One region of the Kitasatospora sp. NPDC036993 genome, then DNA from elsewhere that is predicted to be linked to it. Evidence: predicted binding sites of a transcription regulator. Region 1 holds the regulator's gene; the other holds the start of a gene.
The links. The regulator HrcA, encoded in region 1, represses chaperone genes, less so after heat shock. The targets are predictions, from matches to a motif close to TTNGCACTCNGNNNNNCNGAGTGCNAA.
Positions count from the first base shown of each region.

Region 2: a site for HrcA is predicted at 5,304-5,330, ahead of groES (co-chaperone GroES). Genes of this name have one in related genera too.

Region 1 covers NZ_JBVJRP010000009.1:281,541-288,335, forward strand. The annotation lists gene dnaJ (molecular chaperone DnaJ) at 32-1,171, opposite strand; gene hrcA (heat-inducible transcriptional repressor HrcA) at 1,247-2,281, opposite strand; gene htpX (zinc metalloprotease HtpX) at 2,569-3,489, shown strand; gene pspAB (PspA-associated protein PspAB) at 3,514-4,098, shown strand; gene ACZ7C5_RS21200 (DUF3097 domain-containing protein) at 4,130-4,957, shown strand; gene ACZ7C5_RS21205 (Uma2 family endonuclease) at 4,964-5,521, opposite strand; gene hemW (radical SAM family heme chaperone HemW) at 5,563-6,792, opposite strand.
Region 2 covers NZ_JBVJRP010000004.1:451,234-458,028, reverse strand. The annotation lists gene ACZ7C5_RS11260 (response regulator transcription factor) at 337-948, opposite strand; gene ACZ7C5_RS11255 (WhiB family transcriptional regulator) at 1,511-1,837, shown strand; gene ACZ7C5_RS11250 (LysR family transcriptional regulator) at 1,937-2,935, opposite strand; gene groL (chaperonin GroEL) at 3,097-4,722, opposite strand; gene groES (co-chaperone GroES) at 4,858-5,163, opposite strand; gene ACZ7C5_RS11235 (hypothetical protein) at 5,413-5,748, shown strand; gene ACZ7C5_RS11230 (THUMP-like domain-containing protein) at 5,777-6,795, shown strand, end outside.

The DNA of each region.
Region 1 (6,795 bases):
AGGCCCCCCGGCACCCCTCCGCGGACGACGGCTACCGGCCGTTGAAGGCGTCCTTCAGCCGGGAGAAGAGGCCCTGCTGGCCCGGCGCGAACTGGCCGGACGGCCGCTCCTCGCCGCGCAGCACCGCGAGGCGGCGCAGCAGGTCCTCCTGCTCGGCGTCGAGCTTGCTGGGCGTCTTCACCTCGACGTGCACTATCAGGTCGCCCCGGCCGCCGCCGCGCAGGTGGGTGATGCCCCTGCCGTGCAGCGGGATCGACTGGCCGGACTGGGTGCCGGGCCTGATGTCGACCTCCTCCAGTCCGTCCAGGGTCTGCAGCGGCACCTGGGTGCCGAGCGAGGCCGCCGTCATCGGGATGGTGACGGTGCAGTGCAGGTCGTCCCCGCGCCGCTGGAAGATGTTGTGGCTGGTCTCGGCGATCTCGACGTACAGGTCGCCGGCCGGGCCGCCGCCGGGGCCGACCTCGCCCTCGCCGGCCAGCTGGATCCTGGTGCCGTTGTCGACACCGGCCGGGATCTTGACGGTCAGGGTGCGGCGGGCGCGCACCCGGCCGTCGCCGGCGCACTCCGGGCAGGGGGTCGGCACGACGGTGCCGAAGCCCTGGCACTGCGGGCAGGGGCGGGAGGTCATGACCTGGCCCAGGAAGGACCGGGTGACCTGGGAGACCTCGCCCTTGCCCCGGCACATGTCACAGGTCTGCGCCGAGGTGCCGGGGGCCGCGCCCTCGCCACTGCAGGTGGTGCAGGTGACGGCGGTGTCGACCTGGAGTTCCTTGGTGGTGCCGAAGGCGGCCTCCTCCAGGGTGATCTCCAGCCGGATCATGGCGTCCTGGCCCCGGCGGGTGCGCGAGCGCGGGCCGCGCTGGCCCGCCGCGGCGCCGAAGAAGGCGTCCATGATGTCGGAGAAGCCGAATCCCGCCGCGCCGGCGCCGAAGCCGCCCGCGCCACCGCCGCCCGGGGACAGCGGGTCCCCGCCGAGGTCGTAGACCTGACGCTTCTGCGGGTCGGAGAGCACCTCGTAGGCGGCGTTGATCTCCTTGAACCGCTCCTGCGTCTTCGGGTCCGGGTTGACGTCCGGGTGCAGTTCGCGTGCCAGGCGCCGGAACGCCTTCTTGATCTCGTCCTGCCCCGCATCCCGTCGGACGCCGAGTACCGCGTAGTAGTCCGTGGCCACCAAATGCTCCGCTTGTTCCGCCTGTAGTAGTGCTGCGACTGGTCGCCATCGCCGGATTTCCGGCGATGGCCTCTGCTAGGACTCGGCCAGGATCTGGCCCACGTACCGCGCCACCGCTCGCACCGCCCCCATTGTGCCCGGATAGTCCATCCGGGTCGGACCGATCACACCCAGTTTGGCCACGCTCTCGTCGCCCGAACCGTAGCCGACCGAAACCACCGAGGTGGAATTCAGCCCCTCGTAGGCGTTCTCCCGCCCGATCCGGACCGTCATCGCGGCGTCCCCGGTCTCACCCAGGAGGCGGAGCAGGATGACCTGCTCCTCCAGTGCCTCCAGCACCGGCTGGATGGTGAGCGGGAAGTCGTGCCCGAAGCGGGTCAGGTTGGCCGTGCCGGCCAGCATGATCCGCTCCTCGTTATGTTCGGCGAGCGTCTCGAACAGGGTCGCCAGGACGGTGCTGACGGTCGGCCGGTCGGCCTGGTCGAACAGCGCCGGCAGTTCCTCCAGCATCCCGGGGACCTCCGGGAGCCGCCGGCCGGCGGCTCTCGCGTTGATCCGGGTCCGCAGGTCCGACAGCACCGTCTCGCCGACCGAGCCGGGGCAGTCGACCATCCGCTGCTCGACCCGGCCGGTGTTGGTGATCAGCACCAGCATCACCTTGGCCGGGGCCAGCGCCACCAGCTCGATGTGCCGGACGGTGGAGCGGGTCAGCGAGGGGTACTGCACCACCGCGACCTGCCGGGTGAGCTGCGCGAGCAGCCGCACCGTGCGGGCGACCACGTCGTCCAGGTCGACGGCGCCGTCCAGGAAGTGCCGGATGGCCCGGCGCTCGGGGGCGCTCATGGGTTTGATCTCGGCGAGCTTGTCGACGAAGAGGCGGTACCCCTTGTCGGTGGGGATGCGGCCGGCGCTGGTGTGCGGCTGGTGGATGTAACCCTCCTCCTCCAGCGCCGCCATGTCGTTGCGGACGGTCGCCGGCGAGACCCCGAGGTTGTGCCGTTCCACCAGGGCCTTGGAGCCGACCGGCTCCTCGGTGCCCACGTAGTCCTGCACGATCGCGCGGAGCACGGCGAGCTTGCGTTCGTCCAGCTGGCGGACCTCACCGGCCATGGGGCGCGCACCTCCGTCTTCGCACGTTGTCCGTCTGTGTCCCTTGCCGCCGCGGGCCGCTTCCCGAGACCCCGGCCTGGCACTCTGAACACGCGAGTGCCAGAACCGTACCTGCCAGTGTAAGGCCCGGGCCCTACGGCAGGAACGGTCCGGCCGGGGTGATCCTCCCCGCAGTTCCAGCCACGGCCCGCGGGGCCCCCGCGGTTCGATCCTCCCGGCGCCGGGGTGGTGCCCGGAGGCCGTCCGGGTGGCAGCATCGAAAGCGACGGCGAACGGAGGAGCAAGCGATGTCGAGCTCGGGCCAGCACACCCGATTCGCGCCCGACCGCGGCCTGACCGGCCGCATGGTCGCGACGATGTTCGTGATCGGGCTGCTGTACGTCGGTTTCACCGGCCTGCTGATCGCGCTGCTGCGCGGCGCGTGGCCACTGATCGTCCTGATCTCCGGCGGGCTGTTCGTGGCCCAGTTCTGGTTCAGCGACAAGATCACCGAACGGGCGATGGGAGCCCGCCAGGTGTCCCCCGAACAGTTCCCCCAGCTGCACGGCACGGTCGACCGGCTGTGCGCGCTGGCCGACATGCCCAAACCCCGGGTCGCGGTCGCCGACAACGACATGCCGAACGCCTTCGCCACCGGCCGCAACCCGCAGAACGCCGTGGTCTGCGTGACCACCGGGCTGCTGCGCCGGCTGGAGCCGGAGGAACTGGAGGGCGTCCTCGCCCACGAGCTGTCGCACGTCGCCCACCGGGACGTCGCGGTGATGACGATCGCGGGCTTCCTCGGCGTGCTCGCCGGGGCGATGACCCGGATCGCCGTGTACGGCGGGTTCATGGGCGGCGGGCGCAACAACAACGACCAGAACGCGGCCGTCGTGGCGCTGGTCATCCCGCTGGTGTCGATGGTCGTCTACGCCGTCAGCTTCCTGCTCACCAGGCTGCTGTCCCGCTACCGCGAGCTGGCCGCCGACCGGGCCGCCGCCCAGCTCACCGGCCGGCCCAGCGCGCTGGCCTCGGCGCTCACCAAGGTCACCGGGCAGATCGCGGCCATCCCCAGCAAGGACCTGCGCCAGGCCCAGCCGTACAACGCCTTCTACTTCGCCCCCGCGCTGAGCGCCCGGGAGACCGCCTCGCAGTTGCTGTCCACCCATCCGAGCCTGGAGAAGCGGCTGGAGCAGCTGGCGCGGATCTCCGAGCAGCTCGGCCGCTGAAGCCCCGAACCCGAGAGGACCGCCGTGGGAATCCTGGACACCCTGTTCGGCCGCACCAAGCCCGTCAAACCCGACCTCGACCAGCTGTTCGGCGTGCCGTCCGCCGCGCTCACCCTGGAGGCCGGGGCCGGCTTCACCCCCACCGGGCTCGGCTCGGTCTGCTTCGCGGCCGTCGAGGGCGCGGCCTTCGTCCAGGTCGAGCAGCAGGTCAGGGCGCTGCTGGACGCCGACACCGAGCGCGGCGGCGTCCCCGTGGAGGCCTCCAAGGACGGCTACGGCTACTCCTGGCTGCTCGCCCGGCACCGGCCCGAGGAGCTGCCGGAGCTGGTGAACGACCTGCACGCGGTCAACAGCGAGCTGGAGGCGAACGGCTTCGGGCCGCAGCTGCTCTGCTCGCTGGTGGCCTTCAGGAATCCGGAGGGACAGTCACTGGCCCTGGTCTACCTCTACAAGCGGGGGACGTTCTACCCCTTCGCCCCGATGCCCGGCGGCGGGGAGCGGCGCAACAGCCCGCTGGAGTTGCAGGTCAACGCGATGCTGGGGAACGACCTGCGGCTGGAGAAGGACCTGAGCCGCTGGTTCCCGGTCTGGGGCGCGCCGGGCCTCTGACGCGCCGTCCGCCCTCCCTATGATCACCCGTATGCGCAGCCGCCAGTACGGACCCGACCTGACCCCGCCGTGGAAGAACCAGGCCCCCGCCCCCGAGGTGCCCGCCGAGCGGGACCTGGTGGTGGAGGAGGCGGCCACCGGCTTCTGCGGGGCGGTGGTGCGCTGCGAGAAGACCGCCGAGGGGTTCACCGTCACCCTGGAGGACCGGTTCGGCAAGCACCGGGTGTTCCCGCTGGTGCCGCGCGGCTTCCTGCTGGAGGGCAGGGCCGTCACCCTGGTCCGCCCCACCGGCCCCGCGGCCCCCCGCACGCCGTCCCGCACCGCCTCCGGCTCGGTCGCCGTCCCCGGCGCCCGCGCCCGGGTCGCCCGCGAGTCGCGGATCTACGTCGAGGGCCGGCACGACGCCGAGCTGGTCGAGCGGGTCTGGGGCGACGACCTGCGGATCGAGGGCGTGGTCGTCGAGTACCTGCGGGGCATCGACGACCTGCCCGCGATCGTCGCCGACTTCGCCCCCGGCCCCGGCCGCCGCCTCGGTGTCCTGGTCGACCACCTGCTCCCCGGCACCAAGGAGCACCGCATCGCCGCCCGGGTCACCGGCGACTCGGTGCTGGTCGTCGGCCACCCCTACATCGACATCTGGCAGGCCGTGAAGCCCGCGAGCGTCGGCATCCCCGCCTGGCCCGCCGTCCCGCGGGGGGAGGACTGGAAGGAGGGCACCTGCCGCCGCCTCGGCTGGCCGGCGGACACCCCGGCGGCGTGGAAGCACATCCTGTCGAAGGTCGACAGCTACAAGGACCTGGAGCCCGAACTGCTGGGCCGGGTCGAGGAGCTGATCGACTTCACGGCCCTGCCGGAATGAGGCCGGTCAGACGTACTTCTGAAAGTCCGTGGTGTCCAGATCGACATCAAGCAGGTCGACGGGGACGGGCTCGCCGAACTTGCTGGTCCGCTCGGACATGTACCTCGGGAGGCCGGAGCCGGGATCCTGACCCAACTCGGTCAGCAGCACGCACACCCCCTTGATCGGGTCGACGATCAGGTACGCGGGGACAGTGCCCTCGGCATAGAGCTCCCGCTTGGTCCGGTAATCGCGGTCGACACTGGTCTTCGAGACCACCTCGACCACCAGGGAGACGGCAGGCGACGGCAGCAGTCGCCCATGCTCCTCGACCGCCCCGCGTTCGAAGACGACGAGGCCGGGCTGAGGTTCGCTGGCCTGGCCGGGGATCCCCAGATCCTGCGTGGTGAGGGGGCGCCACCGACCGTACGGAAGCTGGTGCTGAATCGCCAGGACGATGAGGTTGTGGACCATGTCAGGGCCCGCCATCATCACGATTTCCCCCCTGATGAGTTCGGCCTTGACGCCTTCCGGCACTTCCAGGTTCTCGAAGATCCCGGTCATCCGATCATCGATGGCGGTCATCGCACGCTCCCTCCGACGGCTGACACCCACGTCAACGAAAGTCAGTCCACCAGGTCACGCACAATCGCGTCCGCGAGGAGCCTGCCCCGGAGGGTGAGGACGGCGCGGCCCCGCTCGTACGGGCCCGGGTCGAGGAGGCCGTCGGCGAGGTGCCGGGCGGCGGCCTCCCGGCCGGTGCCGGTGAGCAGGTCCAGGGCGACGCCCTCCACCAGGCGCAGCTCCAGGAGGATGCGCTCGACACGGCGGTCCTCGTCCGCCAGCACCTCGCGGGCCAGGGCCGGGGTGCGGCCCTCGGTGAGGGCCCGGGCGTAGGCGGCGGGGTGCTTGGCGTTCCACCAGCGGACGCCGCCGACGTGACTGTGGGCGCCGGGGCCGGCGCCCCACCAGTCGGCGCCGGTCCAGTAGAGCTCGTTGTGGTGGCAGCGGCCCTCGGGGGTGGTGGCCCAGTTGGAGACCTCGTACCAGGAGTAGCCGGCGGCGCCGAGCGCCTCCTCGGCGATCAGGTAGCGGTCGGCGTGCACGTCGTCGTCGATCATCGGCAGTTCGCCGCGCTTGACCCTGGCGGCGAGCCGGGTGCCCTCCTCGACGATCAGGGAGTACGCGGAGACGTGGTCGGGCCCGGCGCCGATGGCGGCGTCCAGGGAGGCCCGCCAGTCGTCGTCGGACTCGCCCGGGGTGCCGTAGATCAGGTCGAGGTTGACGTGCTCGAAGCCGGCCGCGCGGGCCTCGGCCACGCAGGCCTCGGGGCGGCCCGGGGTGTGGTGGCGGTCGAGCAGCTTCAGGACGTGCGGGCGGGCGCTCTGCATGCCGAAGGAGAGCCGGTTGTAGCCGCCCTCGCGCAGTTCGGCCAGGTACCCCGGGTCGACCGACTCCGGGTTGGCCTCGGTGGTGACCTCGGCCCCCTCGGCGAGCCCGAACTCCTCGCGGATCGCGGCGAGCATCTTCACCAGGTCGCGGGCGGGCAGCAGGGTCGGGGTGCCGCCGCCGAGGAACACGGTCCGCACCGGCGGCGCCGCGTCCCCCAGCACCTTCCGGGCCAGCCGGACCTCGGCGACCACGTTGTCCGCGTACGTCTCCTGCGAGGCGACGGCCCCGGACGAGCGCAGCTCGGTGGCGGTGTAGGTGTTGAAGTCGCAGTAGCCGCAGCGGCTTGCGCAGTACGGCACGTGCAGGTAGAAGCCGAACGGCCGGGAGCCCAGCCCGTCGAGGGCGGGTGCGGGCAGGGAACCGTCGGACGGCACCGGTTCACCGTCGGGAAGTGCGGAGGGCATGAG
Region 2 (6,795 bases), on a different contig from region 1:
GTCCATGGTGCCTGGTCGAGCGGGAAAACGCGGCACCGCGTCCGGAGTTGTGCACCGGAACGTTATGCGCTGCGGCACCGTGCGACGTGCCGCGCACCACCGGCCCCTCCTGCACCGTGCCGCCTCCCGCCCCGTCGCCGTCGGTGGTGGTCCCGTCCGTCGCGCCGTCCGCCGAGTGTCCTGCGGCTGCGTGGTCCGCCGCAGTGCCTGTCCGCTGGTCCCCGAGGTGCTCCACTCCTCCATGGTGCAACCTCGGGACCGTAACGTCACACGCCCGTGCGGCAGCCGCTCCGGGAACCGCCGACGGCACGCCGCACCCGGCGGCGCCGCCGGTGGTCAGCGGACCAGGCCCCAGCGGAAACCCAGCGCCACCGCGTGCGCCCGGTCGGAGGCACCGAGCTTCTTGAACAGCCGCCGGGCGTGGGTCTTGACGGTGTCCTCGGAGAGGAACAGCTCGCGACCGATCTCGGCGTTGCTGCGACCGTGGCTCATGCCCTCCAGCACCTGGATCTCACGCGCCGTCAGCGTCGGCGCCGCACCCATGTCGGGGCTGCGCAGCCGGCGCGGGGCGAGCCGCCAGGTCGGGTCGGCGAGGGCCTGGGTGACGGTGGCCCGCAGCTCGGCGCGCGAGGCGTCCTTGTGCAGGTATCCGCGGGCACCCGCGGCCACCGCGAGCGCGACACCGTCGAGGTCCTCGGCGACGGTGAGCATGATGATCCGCGCGCCCGGGTCGGCGGACAGCAGTCGCCGGACCGTCTCGACCCCGCCGAGGCCGGGCATCCGGACGTCCATCAGAACGAGATCGGAGCGGTCTGCCACCCAACGGCGGAGGACCTCCTCCCCGTTCGTCGCGGTGGTGACCCGGTCCACACCGGGTACGGTCGCGACCGCGCGGCGAAGCGCCTCGCGGGCAAGCGGGGAATCGTCGCAAACGAGAACGGAAGTCATGACCGTCGTCCTCCGCAGCTGATCCGCGTCACGTTGAGCCTCCTGGCTGGTACGAACCTCTCCGACACGGCCGATCGGCGACAGACTCCGTGCTGATCGCCCCAACCTGCCCGCGATCTTTCCCGACGTCCGGCGCCCGCTAACCGCCTCCGCACTTCCAACGACCGTCACTCGAATGAGTTACGGCCTTCGGGGCCATCTCCACCACTGTACGTGGCCAACCCATTACCGATCAGCCGCATCGCGGTGCACACGCCGCACTTTTCCGCAGCTCGCGCGCGGTGGGCGCACGACCCGCACACCGATTCGCCGCGTCGCGCGCCCGGCGGCCACCCGATTGCCACGCCCGCGCCGGGCGGAGCCCTTGCCCACTATGCCCGTTTTTATAGCTTTCGTATGGTCATTGACTGTTGTGCCAGTGTGTGGGTGACTTGTCCATGGAGTTGCCTTAAGTCATATTTCCAGGTGTCCACACCAGTGCATCGAAGCCCCGCCGCACCGCTCGGCAGCAGCCCCGCCGAACGCCCGGCGGACGGCCGACAGCCTCTGAAGGGAATGAGCCATGGCAGATTTCTCCCGCCTCCCCGGTCCCAACGCGGACCTCTGGGACTGGCAGCTCTCCGCAGCCTGCCGTGGCGTGGACAGCTCGCTCTTCTTCCACCCCGAGGGCGAGCGCGGGGCCGCGCGCAGTTCGCGCGAGGCCAGCGCCAAGGAGGTCTGCATGCGCTGCCCGGTGATCGCCGAGTGCGCGGCGCACGCGCTGGCGGTCCGGGAGCCGTACGGCGTCTGGGGCGGGATGACCGAGGACGAGCGCGAGGAGATGCTGGGGCGCTCGCGGCACCGCCTGGTCGAGGTCCCGCTGGCCCCGCCCGCGGTGGCCCAGCACTAGCCCTGTCTTCCGATGCGCCGTGAGGAAACGTTTTTTCGCGGCGCTTCAGCCTGCTCGCTCACGGCGAGTTCCGGACCACCGCGCCCCGGTCACCCACCGTCAGCGGTCGGCGGCCGCCCCCGCCAGCCGCTCCAGCATCAGCGCCACGGCCGGCACCTCGGCCAGGTCCGGCAGGGTCAGCGCGACCACCTGGCGCACCGCGGACGCTCCGGAGGCCGTCCGCACCGGCACCGTCGACACGCCGTCAGGGCGCACCGAGCGGAGCGCCAGCCCGGGCAGCACCGCCACCCCCAGCCCCGCCGCCACCAGGCCGACCACCGCCGGGTAGTCGTCCGTCGCGAAGTCGATCCGGGGCTCGAAGCCCGCCCCGGCGCACAGCTCCACCAGATGCCCCCGGCACTGCGGGCAGCCGGCGATCCACTGCTCCTGCGCCAGCTCGGCCAGCTCCACCGCCCCGCCCCGCCCCGCCAGCGGGTGGCCGGCGGGCAGCAGGCCCACCAGCGGGTCGTCCAGCAGCGGGGTGACCACCAGGTCGGACCAGTCGGTCCCGGCGGTCAGCTGCTGCGCCTCCAGGTTGGCCTCGGCCCTGGCCTCGCGCGGCGTGCCGTGGCCGGGCGCGGGGAGCGCGGCGCCGCCGTCGGCCCTGGGGTAGCGGAAGGCCAGCGCGATCTCGCACTCGCCGCCGCGCAGCATCGCCAGCGACTCCGGCGGCTCCGCCTCGACCAGCGACACGCACACCCCCGGATGGCCGTCCCGCAGCCGGGCGACCGCGGGCGGCACCAGGGTGGAGCTGGCGGTCGGGAAGGAGACCAGCCGCACCCGTCCGGCCCGCAGCCCGGCGATCGCGGCCACCTCCTCCTCGGCGGCGGAGAGCCCGGCCAGGATCCCGGTGGCATGCTTGAGCAGGACCCGGCCCGCCTCGCTGAGCTGCATCCCGCGGCCCGAACGGACCACCAGCGGGGTGTCCACCGACTTCTCCAGGGCCTTCATCTGCTGGCTGATGGCGGGCTGGGTACACCCCAGCTCACGGGCGGCGGCGGAGAAGGAGCCGGTGCGGGCGACGGCACGCAGGACGCGCAGATGGCGGGCCTCGATCATGCCTCAGTTATAAGGCAATCTTTGCATTCTGCAAAATTCTACTGATAGCTGACCGCCGGCACACCGCCCGGGCCGGAGGACCGGGCCGGGCCGGCAACGGCCGGAGGCCCGGCCCGCCTCCCGAGGGGAGCGGACCGGGCCTCCGGTCAGGCGGTGGGGCCTCAGTGCGAGTGGCCGTGCGAGTGGCCGTGGCCGCTGTCGGCCTCCTCTTCCTTCTTCTCCACCACGAGGGTCTCGGTGGTGAGGAGCAGGGAGGCGATCGAGGCGGCGTTCTCCAGGGCGGAACGGGTGACCTTGACCGGGTCGATGACGCCGGCCTTCACCAGGTCGCCGTACTCGCCGGTGGCGGCGTTGTAGCCCTGGCCGATCTCCAGCTCGGAGACCTTGGAGGTGATGACGTAGCCCTCCAGACCGGCGTTCTGGGCGATCCAGCGCAGCGGCTCGTGCAGCGCCTTGCGGACCACGGCGACACCGGTGGCCTCGTCACCCGACAGGCCCAGGCCGTCCTCCAGCACCTTGGCGGCGTGGACCAGGGAGGCGCCGCCACCGGCGACGATGCCCTCCTCGACCGCGGCGCGGGTCGCCGAGATGGCGTCCTCCAGGCGGTGCTTGCGCTCCTTCAGCTCCACCTCGGTGGCGGCGCCGACCTTGATGACGCAGACGCCGCCGGCCAGCTTGGCCAGGCGCTCCTGCAGCTTCTCGCGGTCCCAGTCGGAGTCGGTGGCGGCGATCTCACCCTTGATCTGGGCGACGCGGCCGGCCACGGCCTCGGCGTCACCGGCACCGTCGACGACGGTGGTCTCGTCCTTGGTGATGGTCACGCGGCGGGCGGTGCCCAGCACGTCCAGGCCGACCTGGTCGAGCTTGAGGCCGACCTCCTCGGAGATGACCGTGCCGCCGGTCAGGGTGGCCAGGTCGCCGAGGATCGCCTTGCGGCGGTCGCCGAAGCCCGGGGCCTTGACGGCGACGGCGTTGAAGGTGCCACGGATCTTGTTCACGACCAGGGTCGACAGCGCCTCGCCGTCGACGTCCTCGGCGATGATCAGCAGCGGCTTGGAGGCACCGCCCTGGAGGATCTTCTCCAGCAGCGGCAGCAGCTCCTGGATGGAGGAGATCTTGCCCTGGTTGATCAGGATGTACGGGTCCTCCAGGACCGCCTCCTGCCGCTCCGCGTCGGTGACGAAGTACGGCGACAGGTAGCCCTTGTCGAACTGCATGCCCTCGGTGAAGTCCAGCTCCACGCCGAAGGTGTTCGACTCCTCGACGGTGATGACACCGTCCTTGCCGACCTTGTCGATCGCCTCGGCGATCAGCTCGCCGACCTGGGTGTCCTGCGCGGAGAGGGAGGCGACGGCGGCGACGTCGTCCTTGCCCTCGATCTCGCGGGCGACGGACAGCAGGTGCTCGGAGACGGCGGCGACGGCCTTGTCGATGCCCTTCTTCAGGGCGGCCGGGCCGGCACCGGCGGCGACGTTGCGCAGACCCTCGTTGACCAGGGCCTGGGCCAGCACGGTGGCGGTGGTGGTGCCGTCACCCGCGACGTCGTTGGTCTTGGTGGCGACCTCCTTGACGAGCTGCGCGCCAAGGTTCTCGTACGGGTCGTCCAGCTCGACCTCGCGGGCGATGGTGACACCGTCGTTGGTGATGGTCGGGGCGCCGAACTTCTTGTCGATGACGACGTTGCGGCCCTTGGGGCCGATGGTCACCTTGACGGTGTCGGCCAGCTTGTTGACACCGCGCTCCAGCGAGCGGCGGGCGTCCTCGTCGAACTGCAGGATCTTCGCCATGTTCCCTATTCCCTCGGGGCTGCGGCCGGCCCACCGGCCGCCGAACTACGTGAACCAACAACCACGCCCCGGGCCCCTGTCACTTGGGACACGGATCCGGGGCGGGTCGGAACGACTTACTTCTCGATGCTGCGTTTACTTCTCGATGATGGCGAGAACGTCGCGAGCCGAGAGGACGAGGTACTCCTCGCCCTGGTACTTCACCTCGGTGCCGCCGTACTTCGAGTACAGGACGATGTCACCGACGGCGACGTCGAGCGGCAGACGCTGGCCGTCCTCGAAGCGGCCCGGTCCGACGGCCAGGACGACGCCCTCCTGGGGCTTCTCCTTGGCGGTGTCCGGGATAACCAGGCCGGAGGCCGTGGTGGTCTCGGCGTCGAGCGGCTGGACCACGATGCGGTCCTCGAGCGGCTTGATGGCAACCTTGCTGCTGGTGGTCACGTCCGAGCTCCCCTTCGGAGATTACGGGGTTTTCTAACGGGTAGGGCGATCCTGCGGGCCTGCCGTCGCGGGGGTCAGACACACGTCGTCGCATTAGCACTCTCCCGGTGGGGAGTGCCAAGGACGACCATAGGGCCGGGTTAGCACTCAGTCAACCAGAGTGCCAACGGCGCGCCCTGAGATCCCTGGTTCCGGGATGAGTAGTCGTACTCATGTGCGGCCGGTCCCGGCCCGGACAGACTCCCTGCCATGACTCCGATCCCGGCCCGCATCGGCCCGTCCCGGCTCAAGGACGCGGCCCTCGCCGTACTGTCGCTGCCCCTCCTGGGAGCCGCACTGCCGTTCGTCGCCTTCTTCGTCGTCGCCTCCCTCGGCAACGGCCCCGGCCACGGGGACGACGGGGACGGACTCGGGTGGGCCTTCCTCGGCATCGGGATGCTGGCCGCCCCGGTCGTCGCCCTGGCGGCGGGCCTGGTGGTCGCCTTCCGCAGCCGGCGGTCCGGCTACCGGCTCCTGCCGTTCGCGGCCGCGCTCTCCCCGTTCGCGCTGCCCGTGGTCCTCTCCTCGGGCGTCCTGTGGCGGTGAACCGGCCGCTGCCCGCGAGAATGGCCCCGTGGACACCGAGAACCTCCAGCCCCTGCTGACGCCCGAGGGCCAGGCCCTGCTCGCCGAGCTGCGCGAGTTCACCCCCGAGGAGGAGCTGGCGCTGGCGACCCGGTTGCGCCGGGAGCACCCGGCGGAGCTGGTGTCCGCGGCGTTCGGGCAGGCGCGGCTGCGGCAGCGGGCCCGGGCGAAGTTCGGGGCGGACGCCGACCTGATGTACTTCACGCCCAACGGGGTCGAGCAGTCCACCAGGCGCAGCGTGGCCGAGTGGCGGGCGCAGCGGTTCGCCGGGCTGGGCGTACGGCGGCTGGCGGACCTGTGCTGCGGCATCGGCGGGGACGTGCTGGCGCTGGCCCGGGCGGGCATCGAGGTGCTGGCCGTCGACAAGGACCCGGCGGCCTGCGCGGCCACCGCGGCCAACGCCGCCGCGCTGGGGCTGGCCGAGCTGGTGGAGGTGCGCTGCGCGGACGTCGCCGAGGTGGACGTCACCGGCTACGACGCGGTGTTCACCGACCCGGCCAGGCGCACCTCGCGCGGCCGGGTGTTCGACCCGGAAGCGTACGCCCCGCCGCTCTCCTGGGCGATCGAGGCCGCCCGGCGGACCCCGGTCGGCGCCCTGAAGGTCGCCCCCGGCATCCCGCACGAGGCCGTGCCGCGGGACGCCGAGGCCGAGTGGGTCTCCGACCACGGCGACGTCAAGGAGGCGGTGCTCTGGTTCGGCACCCGGGCCGCGCACCCGCACCGCGCCACCCTGCTGCCGCAGGGCGCCGGCCTGACCGGGGGCGACCTGCCCGACCCGCCGGCCGGCCCGGTCGGGCGCTACCTGTACGAGCCGGACGGCGCGGTGATCCGGGCCCACCTGGTGGCCGAGGTGGCCGGGCAGGTCGGCGGCCGGCTGATCGACCCGAAGATCGCCTACCTGACCTCGGACGAGCTGGTCGCCACCCCGTACGCGCACGCCTTCGAGCTGACCGACGTGCTCCCGTTCGGCATCAAGAAGCTGAAGGCGCTGCTGCGCGAGCGGGCGGT